Regions from separate parts of the Micromonospora sp. NPDC048905 genome, predicted to be linked through region 3. Evidence: riboswitches for the same ligand, from Rfam matches in the RefSeq annotation. Region 3 holds a riboswitch; each other region holds the start of a gene.

Region 1 (3,235 bases), on a different contig from region 3:
GTGGAACCAGGCGCGTTGCCCGAGATACCAGATCGCCGTCCAGTCGCCCTGCCGGCCGGCCAGCGCGTACGTCTGACCGGCGGAGGCGCGGGCGCCGTGATCCGACACCTCCATGGTGTTCGGGGTGCCGTCGGGGCGGAGCGCGATGTCGTTCACCAGTGGCGCGTCCGCGGCCGGCGCGGAGCGCAGCACCACCGCCGAGGAGCCGCGTGGCGCGCACGGCACGCCGGCGGTGACGCAGCCGACGAACGCCGGCTGGTTGGTGGCGAAGTCCGGGTCGATCCGGACCAGACCGGTGGCGGGGGTGCCGGTGTCCAACCGGGGCGCGTGCAGCAGCTCGAAGTAGTGGTTCCAGTCCCAGTACGGGCCGGTGTCCCAGTGCATTCCACGGACGTTCGCGGCGATGGTGCCGGGCACGTTGTCGTGGCCGATGATGTGCTGGCGGTCCAGCGGGACGCCCAGCCGCAGCGCGAGGTGTCGGACCAACTTCGCCGAGGTCCGGTACATCGCCTCGGTGTACCAGGTGCCCTGCGCCGCGAAGCCCTCGTGCTCCAGCCCGACCGCCTTGGCGTTGACGTACCAGTTGCCGGCGTGCCAGGCGACATCCTTGGTCTTGACGTGCTGGGCGATGTGCCCGTCCACCGAGCGCAGCGTGTAGTGCCAGCTCACGTAGGTGGGGTCTTGGACGAGTCGCAGGGTGGTGGCCCAGCTTCCCTCGGTGTCGTGGATGACGATGTACTCGATCTTCTGCCGGGCGGGCCGGTCGGACAGGTCGTGGTTGCCGTAGTCCCCGTCGCCGAACGCCGCGTAGGGCGCCGGGATCCACTCGCAGGAGATGGTCCGGGGGCATTCCAGCCCGTCCGGGCGGGCGAGCCGACGCAGACCCAGCCGGTCCAGCCACGATCGCTGCGGCCGGATCGCCCGGGCCGGCAGCGTGATCCGCTGGCCGTCGTCGGTCACCCGCGACTCGCCGCTGCCGATGGTGGTGAAGACCTCGTCGGCGAAGGCCGCCGCGGCGTCGGCGCTGTCCGCGCCGGCGTAGCGGGCCACCGCGCCGTACCAGCTGGCCGGGTCGGTGCCGGCACCGACCGGCGCGCCCAACTCCCGCTGGTACGAGGCCAGCAGCGCGGCCCCGCCCCGGATGTTGACGTCGGCGTCGGTGCGCAGCGCGTCGGGGGTCGCGCCGGTCAGCGCGGCGGCGGCATCCACGGTCTGCAACGCGGCGGCGGGTGGCGCCGGGTCCTCGGCCGGCCGGGGCGCGGGTGCCAGCGCGGTGCGGGAGTCGTCGCCACGCGGGTCCTCGGTGCCGGTGTCGTGGTGGCCGCCCACGGGCAGGGCGGTCACGTGTCGGGCGTCGGTCAGGTGCATGGGGCCGTAGCCGCCACTGGTGCTGGGTGTGCCGGCGTTGCTGTCCCAGCGGGACTCCAGGTAGGAGACGCCGAGCAGCACGTCGGTCGGTACGCCGTACTCGGCCGCCGCGGCGGCGTACCGCTGCTGGCGGTCGGCCGTGGGTGCGGCGGCGGTTGCGGGTGGTGGGACCGCGGTCGCGGCGGCGACCACGGCGGCGGCGAGCAGCGCACGCCGGCCGAGGAGCAGGGTTGGATGGTGCATCGAACCCCCTAGATTTCACGGATGAAGGTGAGGTCACCCTCGCGCCGTCCGGGAGTCCGCGTCAATACCTTTCTATGTGTCGACTCGTTGGGAAAGAATTCTTCACCTACGGCCGGTGATCCTCTCCGATCGGTACGGAGTGTCACGGCCGCACGGGTTGCGGAGTGGTAACAAGCGTCTCTACTCTGGTCATTCGTCGGCCCGATAGCAGCTCCGTCCAGCCCGGGCGGTAACGGTCCGACACCGCCGAGTCGTTTCCGAACGAACCGGGGACCCATGTCCCCCGGGGTGAATCCGCAGTCACTGCGGTAGGGCGCCCACTTCCCGCCCGAACCCGTCAGCTAACCCGGTAGGCGGTCAGGAAGAAGGAGTACGGAACCCCGGTGGCACTCCATGCCCCGCGGCCGTCGTCCGAGCGGTCGGCAGCAGCCGGCCCGCCGTCGATCGCGCCGCGCCCACGCTGGTCCCGCTTCACCACCGCGCTCGCCGCCCTGGCCGGCGTCGCCGTCGTCCTGACCGGCAGCGCCACGGCGGCCCACGCCGACCCGTCCGTCGCCGAGATCGAACGCCAGATCGACGCCGACTGGAACAAACTCGAACCGGTCATCGAACAGCACAACGCCACCCGCATCGACCTCGCCAACAAGCGCAGGCAGGCCCAGGCGCTGGCCGCCCGGATCGCCCCGCTGGAGCGCCAGGTCGACGCCGCCATGGACAAGGTCAGTGCCCTGGCCGTACGCGCCTACAAGGGTGAGAACGTGCTGACCGTCAACGCGGTGCTGGGCAGCCAGTCACCCAGCGAGGTGGTCGGCCAGCTCGAAATGCTCGACCGCTTCGCGCACAACCAGCAGCAGGACGTCCGCGAGGTGGCCGACCTGCGCGACGAGCTGGCCAGGCAGAAGGCGCCACTCGACGAGATGGTGACCCAGCTGACCCGTACCGAGGCTCAGTTGGCGGCGAAGAAGAAGCAGATCAACGAGGAGATCGACAAGCTGCAGAAGCTGCGCCTCAAGGTGTACGGCAGCGGTGGCGGCGGTCCGTTGCGCCCAGCTCCCTGCCCCGGCAGCTATCCCGGCGGCGCCGCGGGCACGGCGGTCAAGTTCGCCTGCGCGCAGATCGGCAAGCCCTACGTCTGGGGTGCCGAGGGTCCGAACTCGTACGACTGCTCCGGGCTGATGCTGGCCGCCTGGGCGAAGGCCGGGGTGTCCCTGCCGCACAACGCCGCCGCGCAGAGCCGCGTCACCAAGAACGTCAGCAAGGCCGACCTGCGCCCCGGCGACCTGGTCTTCTACTACAGCGACATCCACCACGTCGGCATGTACGTCGGTGGCGGCTGGGTGGTGCACGCATCGCAGGCCGGTCAACCGGTCAAGATGAAGAAGGTCGACGACGGGCCGATCCACAGCTACGGCCGTCCAGGCTGATCAGGGGTACTGACCGAAGGGCCCGCCGCGACTCGTCGCGGCGGGCCCTTGTCGTTCACGGGGTCAGCGGGTGGGCCAGGTGCGCCAGTGCTGCCAGGCGCGGCTGGGCGTCGGCCCCCGCTGCCCCTGGTAGCGCGAGCCGTAGACCGCCGAGCCGTACGGGTGCTCGGCCGGCGAGGAGAGCCGGAAGATGCAGAGCT
Region 2 (3,235 bases), on a different contig from region 3:
GCGACGGATCCTCGTCATGACCGTGGTGCCCCTCTTCGTCGCCACCGTGGTCGCCGCGGCGCTGCTCTGGCCGCGCGGAGGAGAACCGCAGACCGACGGCGGAGCGGACGTGCCGCGCTACGCCGGCACGGTGACGCGGGTGGTGACCGAGCCGTGCCCGCCGCTGCCGGAGAGCCCCGAGGGCACACCCAGAGTCGGCACCGGGCCGTGCGGCACTGTCGACGTCCGCGTGGACGAGGGACCCGCCGCCGGCCAGCAGGTGCAGACACCGGTGCCCGACGGGCCGGGCGCGCCACGTGTCGACGTCGGCGACGAGATCATCCTGGTCGAGTTGACCGATCCGACCGATCCCACGGTCAGCAACTGGAACATCGCCGAGCATCAGCGCGGCACCCCGCTGGTGTGGCTGGCGGTGGTCTTCGCCGCCGCGATCGTCGCGTTCGGCCGGTGGCGGGGGTTGGCCGCGCTCGCCGGGTTGGCGGCCAGCTTCGCCATCCTGCTCACCTTCGTGCTGCCGGGCATCGGCGCCGGCCGGTCACCGCTCCTGGTGGCGGTGGTCGGTGCCGCCCTGATCATGTTCGTGGTGCTCTATCTGACCCACGGCGTCACCGCGCAGACCTCGGTCGCGGTGCTCGGCACCCTGGGCAGCCTGGTGCTGACCGGCGCGCTCGCCACCGTCGCCACCGCGGCGACCCACCTCACCGGCTTCGGCAGTGAGGACGCCACGACACTGTCGATGTTCCAGGGTGACGTGGACCTGCACGGCCTGCTGCTCGCCGGGATCATCATCGGTTCGCTCGGGGTGCTCGACGACGTGACGGTCACCCAGGCGGCCACCGTCACCGAGCTGTCGAACGCCAATCCCGGGCTGACCCGCTTGCAGCTGTACCGCGCGGCGACCCGCGTCGGCCGGGCGCACATCGCCTCCACTGTCAACACCATCGTGCTGGCGTACGCGGGCGCGTCGCTGCCCCTGCTGCTCCTGCTCACCGCCGACGCGCGGCCGATCGGGCAGTTGCTCACCAGCGAGTTCCTCGCGCAGGAGATCGTCCGCAGCGCGGTCGCCACCCTCGGGCTGATCGCCGCCGTGCCACTGACCACCGGGCTGGCCGCGATCGTGACCGCCGCCGGGCGCACCGAGACCACGCCGCCCGCCGAGGTCGCTCGGCCGCGCCCCCAGGCCGACCGGGCGGAGGCGCTGGCCGCCCTCAGCTCACCGCGCACCTCTCGACCCGACGAGCCGGACCAGACGCGGACCCCGCCCCCATCCACCGCCACCGACGGGTGGCCGGAGTCGAACAGGAGCACGGATACGGCATGGTGACACTCCTCAGCGTGACCAGATCGGGCCTCCCCCCTGAGAACCGCGTCACTGGTCACCCAACGCTATGGCGAAATGACACTTTTGGTCGGCATCCAGGCGTAGCTCACCCAGTCGACTCTCGGGTAACCTCGCTGCCGGTTACCGATGAAGGCGCGAAGCGGCGCCTGCGGTGCCACCGCCCAATCGCCAACCGGCGAGCCGGGGACCCAGGTGTGTGGGGTGAATCCGCGTCAGCGGTAGGGGCCACTTCCGCCCCGAACCCGTCAGCTAACCCGGTCGGCGGTCGACGGAAGGGAACATTGTGACGGCACCCCTACGCCGCTGGCTGACACCCGTGGTGGCCGTGATCGCCGCACTGACCGTGCTCGCCGGCCCCCTCCCGGCCCACGCCGCCCCGACGACCCCCACACCGTCCGGGCACGAGGAGGACGACGAGCCCAAGCTGCTCAACGACGTCATCGAGCAGGTGAACCGCGACTACTCCGCCGCCAAGTCCAAGTTGGACAAGTCCAAGAAACGGCAGTTGGAGTTGGCGCTGGAGGTGGACCGGGCCAAGGCCGACCTGGACGCGCTGGCGCCACAGGTCGGGCAGATCGCCTCCCAGTCGTACCGGACCGGTCGGATCGGTGCGCTGGCGATGCTGCTCGAGAGCAACGCCCCGGACACGTTCGTGCAGCGCGCCGCGATGCTCGACGAGATCAACATGGTGAACGAGAACAAGCTCGCCGAGGTCAACGCGGTGAAGGCCCGTGCCGAGCAGGCCAAACTGCTCCTCGACACCGAGGTCCGCGAGCAGCAGAAGCAGACCGCCGTGATGGCCAAGCGCAAGAGCGAGGCCGACAAGGCGCTCGCCCTGGTCGGCGGCAAGGGCTTCACCGGCGGCCTGGTGGACGCCACCTCGCCGGTCGCCAAGATCGGCCCGGGTCGCACCGCCGACGGCGACTGGAAGGCGCAGTCCTGTAGCGAGAAGGACCCCACCACGTCCGGCTGCGTCACGCCGCGCACACTGCACGCGTACAAGGAGGTCAGGCGGGCCGGCTTCACCCGGTTCGTCGGCTGTCACCGCAATGGTGGACCGTACGAGCACCCGAAGGGCCGCGCCTGCGACTGGTCGCTCCAGAAGAGCGGCTTCTCACCCTGGCACAACGAGGACACCCGGACGTACGGCAACAACGTCGCCGCGTTCCTCATCCGCAACGCGGACCGGCTCGGCATCTACTACGTGATCTGGAACCGGCAGATCTGGTTCCCGGCGACCGGCTGGAAGTCGTACAGCGGGCCGTCGAACCACACCGACCACGTGCACATGTCGATGCTCTGACCCGCAGCATCCTTCGTCGAGGGCCGTTCCGCGTCGCGCGGGGCGGCCCTCGACGCGTCAGGCGGCCGCGACCGGTTCGGCTGACGCGGTCGGCACGCCGAGCGCCGCGAAGCCGGCCGGCACGGCGGCCACCGGGCGCACCACCCCGGCGGCGAGCCGGTACGACACACCCACCACCGCGCACCGTCCCTGCGCCACCTCGGCGGCCAGCACGGGCGACTGCCCGAGCAGCGCCTCGACGGTCTGCGCGATGTGGATGTCGACGATCCCGTCGATGTCGTCCACGCCCTCGGTCTCGGCCCGGCGCAGGCTGGGCAGCACGGCATCGACGACCGCGCCCAGGTGCCCGGGGGGCTGGGTGCCGGTCGCGACGGTCTCCCGCGCCGCCTGCACCGCCCCGCACGAGTCGTGGCCGAGCACCACCACCAGCGGGGTGCCGAGGACGGTCACCGCGTACTCCACGCTGCCGAGCACCTCCGGACCGGCCGTGTGCCCGGCCGTGCGGACCACGAACAGGTCACCCAGCCCCCGGTCGAAGATGATCTCGGCGGCCAGCCGGGAGTCGGAGCAGCCGACGATCACCGCGAACG
Region 3 (3,235 bases):
TACGCGGACACCCGCTGACACCGTCCACCCTGGTCAGGGGGCTCGGCGCGGCGCGCGTCGACACGCCCGCGGTCGATGCGCCCGGGTCGGCACGACGGTAGCGTGGGGACGTGGCTTCCGGTCGCGCTCACCGTGGCCAGGTGGCCGACGGGGCTCCCCATCGCTCTGCTTCCTCAGCGAGGTGCCGACCATGGAGACCACCGTCTTCTACCAGTTCGTAACCGAGGTACCGCAGGCCGCTGCCATCTGGTCGGCCCTGTTCCTGCTGGCGCTCGGCGTGCTCGCCGTGCTTGTCGCCCGGCCCGAAGAGGACCGGCCCACCGCCGACCCGTCCCCGGCCGTGCCGACCGCGCGTGAGGTGGCGGCGGCCGCGATCGTCGACCGGCGCCGGTACGCCGAGGAGGTGGCCGTCGCGGCGGCCGGCGCGGCCCGGACGGCCCAGCGGCGACGCGATGCCTGGCTGGCCAGTCAGGAGCAGGCCGAACGCGCCTGGGCGCGCTACGACGAGGCGGACACCGCCGCGCGCCGCTTCGCGGGGTCCGGGGCGCTGCCCAGCCCGGCCACGCCCCGCACCCCCGCCGAGTACGCCGCCCGGGAGCGCTACCTGCACCGCGCGGCCACGGCGGCGTACTGGCGGGGCGACCTGAGCATGGCGCAGCTCAGCGACGTGTTCGGGCACCGGCACGGCTGGGATCCCCGGCGGCACCCGGTCGAGCAGGAAGCGCTGCTCAGCCGGTCGATCCGGGACGCGAGACGGGCCGACCACCAGGCCGCCGCCAGCGCGGAGCGGGCCGCCTGGCGGGCTGCGGAACTGGCCGCCGAGTCGGCGCGCACCCTTGCCGAGGAGGCGTGCGCGGCAACGGCCCGGCTGCGGCCGAGTCGGGCACCCGCCCGCCGGCTGGTGCGCGGGGCGGCCCGTCCCGCCGTGGTGGCACGCTGGCGCCCGGCCCGCGCGGGTTGAGCCCGATCTGTTGTGTGAGCCCGGTCACGGAATGTGGAATCGGGCGTCCGGCACGTTCGGCGCGATTGTTCCCGGGATTCTGACCGCAGTTTCGGCGACCTGTCCGGTTGTCGCCCACAGGCGTCACCGTAACCGCTTGTCCCATCGAGTCACATCAGCGGCAGAACGCGCAGAAATTGTCGCGCCGATTCGGGTTTACGCAGGTGAACCTGGCTTGGCATGGTGTGAACGGGCCAGTAGTGTCGTCCCGTCCGGTGCGGTAACCGATCGCAACAGGCGACGCCGCGCCGACCCGCTCAATCGTCATGAACGAACCGGGGACCCATCAGTACGTCCGGGGTGAATCCGCGAGCCACGGCCCGCGGTAGGGCGATCTTCCCGCCCGAATCCGTCAGCTAACCCGGTAGGCGGTGTCGGAAGGAGTTCCATCCTCGTGCAGCACCTCTCCACCCCTCGGCTGTTCCCTCGCCTCCACGGCACAGCGGTGCCCCCGCTCATCCGTCCAGTGACGGTGAGCTGACCCCCCGGGTCATCGCCTCACCGCCCGGCCACGCCGGGCGTTCCCCTGAGCGGTTCACCACCCGCGGACCACCGTCCGCGCGATGGCGCCTGCCCGGATACCGGTCCGGCCCCGGTGTGCCGCTCTCCCCCCGACCGTGGAGGACCCCGTGAAGCACACCATGCAGCGTCAGCTCCGCCGCCTCGCGACCGAGCGCCCGTACCAGATCGTCGCCGCCTCCGCCGCGGCCCTCGTGCTCGCCGCCACCACCGGCACCCTGCTCGCCACCGCCGACGACGCGCCGGCCGGCCAGCGCACCGCGACCACTGTCGCCGAGATGCGCACCGACGTCGCCGCCTCCCGGGGCGAGGTGCGGGACGCGTCTCCGTCGGCGAGCGCCGCGCCGAGCAGCGCCGCCCCGGCCACCAGCGCCGCGGCGCCCGCCGCCAAGGCCAGCAGCAACCCGGACCTGACCCGGAAGCCGGAGCGGCCGAAGCCGCCCGCGACAAAGGTGCTCGACTACGAGTACGAGGCGCAGAACACGTACTACAACTGCGGCCCGGCGGCCACCCGCAACGCGCTCAGCGCCACCGGGATCGACCGGACCCAGGAGGAACTCGGCGCCGAACTGGGCACCACCGAGATGGGCACCAACTCGGCCGAGGACACCACCCGGGTGCTCAACGCCGAGGTGAAGGGCTCCCCGTACCGGACCCGGATGTTCGTCGGCGCGCCCAGCCCGGCGCAGATGGACCGCCTCCAGGCCGACGTCGTCAAGGCCATCACCGACGGCCGCGGCGTGGTCGCCAACGTCGTCGGGGACGCCACCGACACCGACGGCTCCTGGCACTCCTACGGCGGCGGCCACTACATCGCCGTCGTGGGTTACAAGGACAACGGCCGCACGGTACGCATCGCCGACTCGGCGAACCCGGCCGACCCGTCGTACTGGGTCACCACCATCGACCTGGCCAACTGGATCGCCAGCCGGGGCTACTCCGCCTGACCCGGCACGCTGACCGCCACGGGCGCCGTCCCTCACGAGGGGCCGGCGCCCGTCGCGTCCTCCACGGCGGTACGCCCCCGTCGACGACTCTCGTCCCTGGCCGTGAACCGTGGGAGACTGCGGCCGTGGTGGATGAATCGGGTGGTCACGCCGGTCGACGGCCGGTCCTGCTGCTGTTGCACGGCCTGGGGGCCACCGGTGACGTGTGGTTGCCCTGGGCGCCGTACCTGGAGCAACACTGGCCCGGCCGGTGGCTGGCACCGGACCTCGCGGGCCACGGCTGGGCGTCGCCGCTGCCGTCGTACTCCTTCGCCGGCTTCGCCGAGCGGATCGCGCCGGCCCTCGCCCCCGACGACCGGCTCGTCGTGCTCGGGCACTCGCTGGGTGGCGTGGTGGGCCTCGCGTTGGCCGCGCGCGACGCCGGTATGCCGGTGGACGCGGTGGTCGGCTTGGGGATCAAGGCGCTCTGGTCGCCCGCCGAACTGGAACGGGCCGCCGAACTGGCCGCCCGCCCGGTGAGCTGGTTCGCCAGCCGTACCGAGGCGGCCCGCCGCTACCTGCGCGTCTCCGGGCTGGCCGGCCTGCTCCCGCCGGACCACCCGGTGGTGGACGCCGGCCTCCGTCAGGTCGACGGCCGGTGGCGGCTCGCCATGGATCCGAACGCCTTCGCCGTCGGCGAGCCCGACCTGACCGGACTGCTGACGGCGACCGACGTACCGGTGCTGCTGGCGCGCGGCGAGCACGACCCGATGGTCACCGACGCGCAGCT

The links. A riboswitch is a leader RNA that binds a small molecule or an ion and turns the genes downstream of it on or off. The one in region 3 is predicted to bind cyclic di-AMP.
Region 1: linked by a shared signal. The riboswitch ahead of AB0C01_RS17955 (NlpC/P60 family protein) and the one ahead of AB0C01_RS01890 (C39 family peptidase) in region 3 are both predicted to bind cyclic di-AMP.
Region 2: linked by a shared signal. The riboswitch ahead of AB0C01_RS22220 (hypothetical protein) and the one ahead of AB0C01_RS01890 (C39 family peptidase) in region 3 are both predicted to bind cyclic di-AMP.

The regions. Positions count from the first base shown of each region.
Region 1 covers NZ_JBEZFV010000006.1:223,787-227,021, forward strand. Annotated here, with positions in the region: gene AB0C01_RS17950 (N-acetylmuramoyl-L-alanine amidase) at 1-1,611, opposite strand, end outside; cyclic di-AMP (ydaO/yuaA leader) riboswitch at 1,846-1,981, shown strand; gene AB0C01_RS17955 (NlpC/P60 family protein) at 1,995-3,035, shown strand; gene dcd (dCTP deaminase) at 3,099-3,235, opposite strand, start outside.
Region 2 covers NZ_JBEZFV010000008.1:194,774-198,008, reverse strand. Annotated here, with positions in the region: gene AB0C01_RS22225 (YibE/F family protein) at 1-1,324, shown strand, start outside; cyclic di-AMP (ydaO/yuaA leader) riboswitch at 1,491-1,621, shown strand; gene AB0C01_RS22220 (hypothetical protein) at 1,626-2,645, shown strand; gene AB0C01_RS22215 (carbonic anhydrase) at 2,703-3,235, opposite strand, start outside.
Region 3 covers NZ_JBEZFV010000001.1:415,812-419,046, reverse strand. Annotated here, with positions in the region: gene AB0C01_RS01900 (acyltransferase) at 1-18, shown strand, start outside; gene AB0C01_RS01895 (hypothetical protein) at 191-961, shown strand; cyclic di-AMP (ydaO/yuaA leader) riboswitch at 1,245-1,386, shown strand; gene AB0C01_RS01890 (C39 family peptidase) at 1,618-2,466, shown strand; gene AB0C01_RS01885 (alpha/beta fold hydrolase) at 2,592-3,235, shown strand, end outside.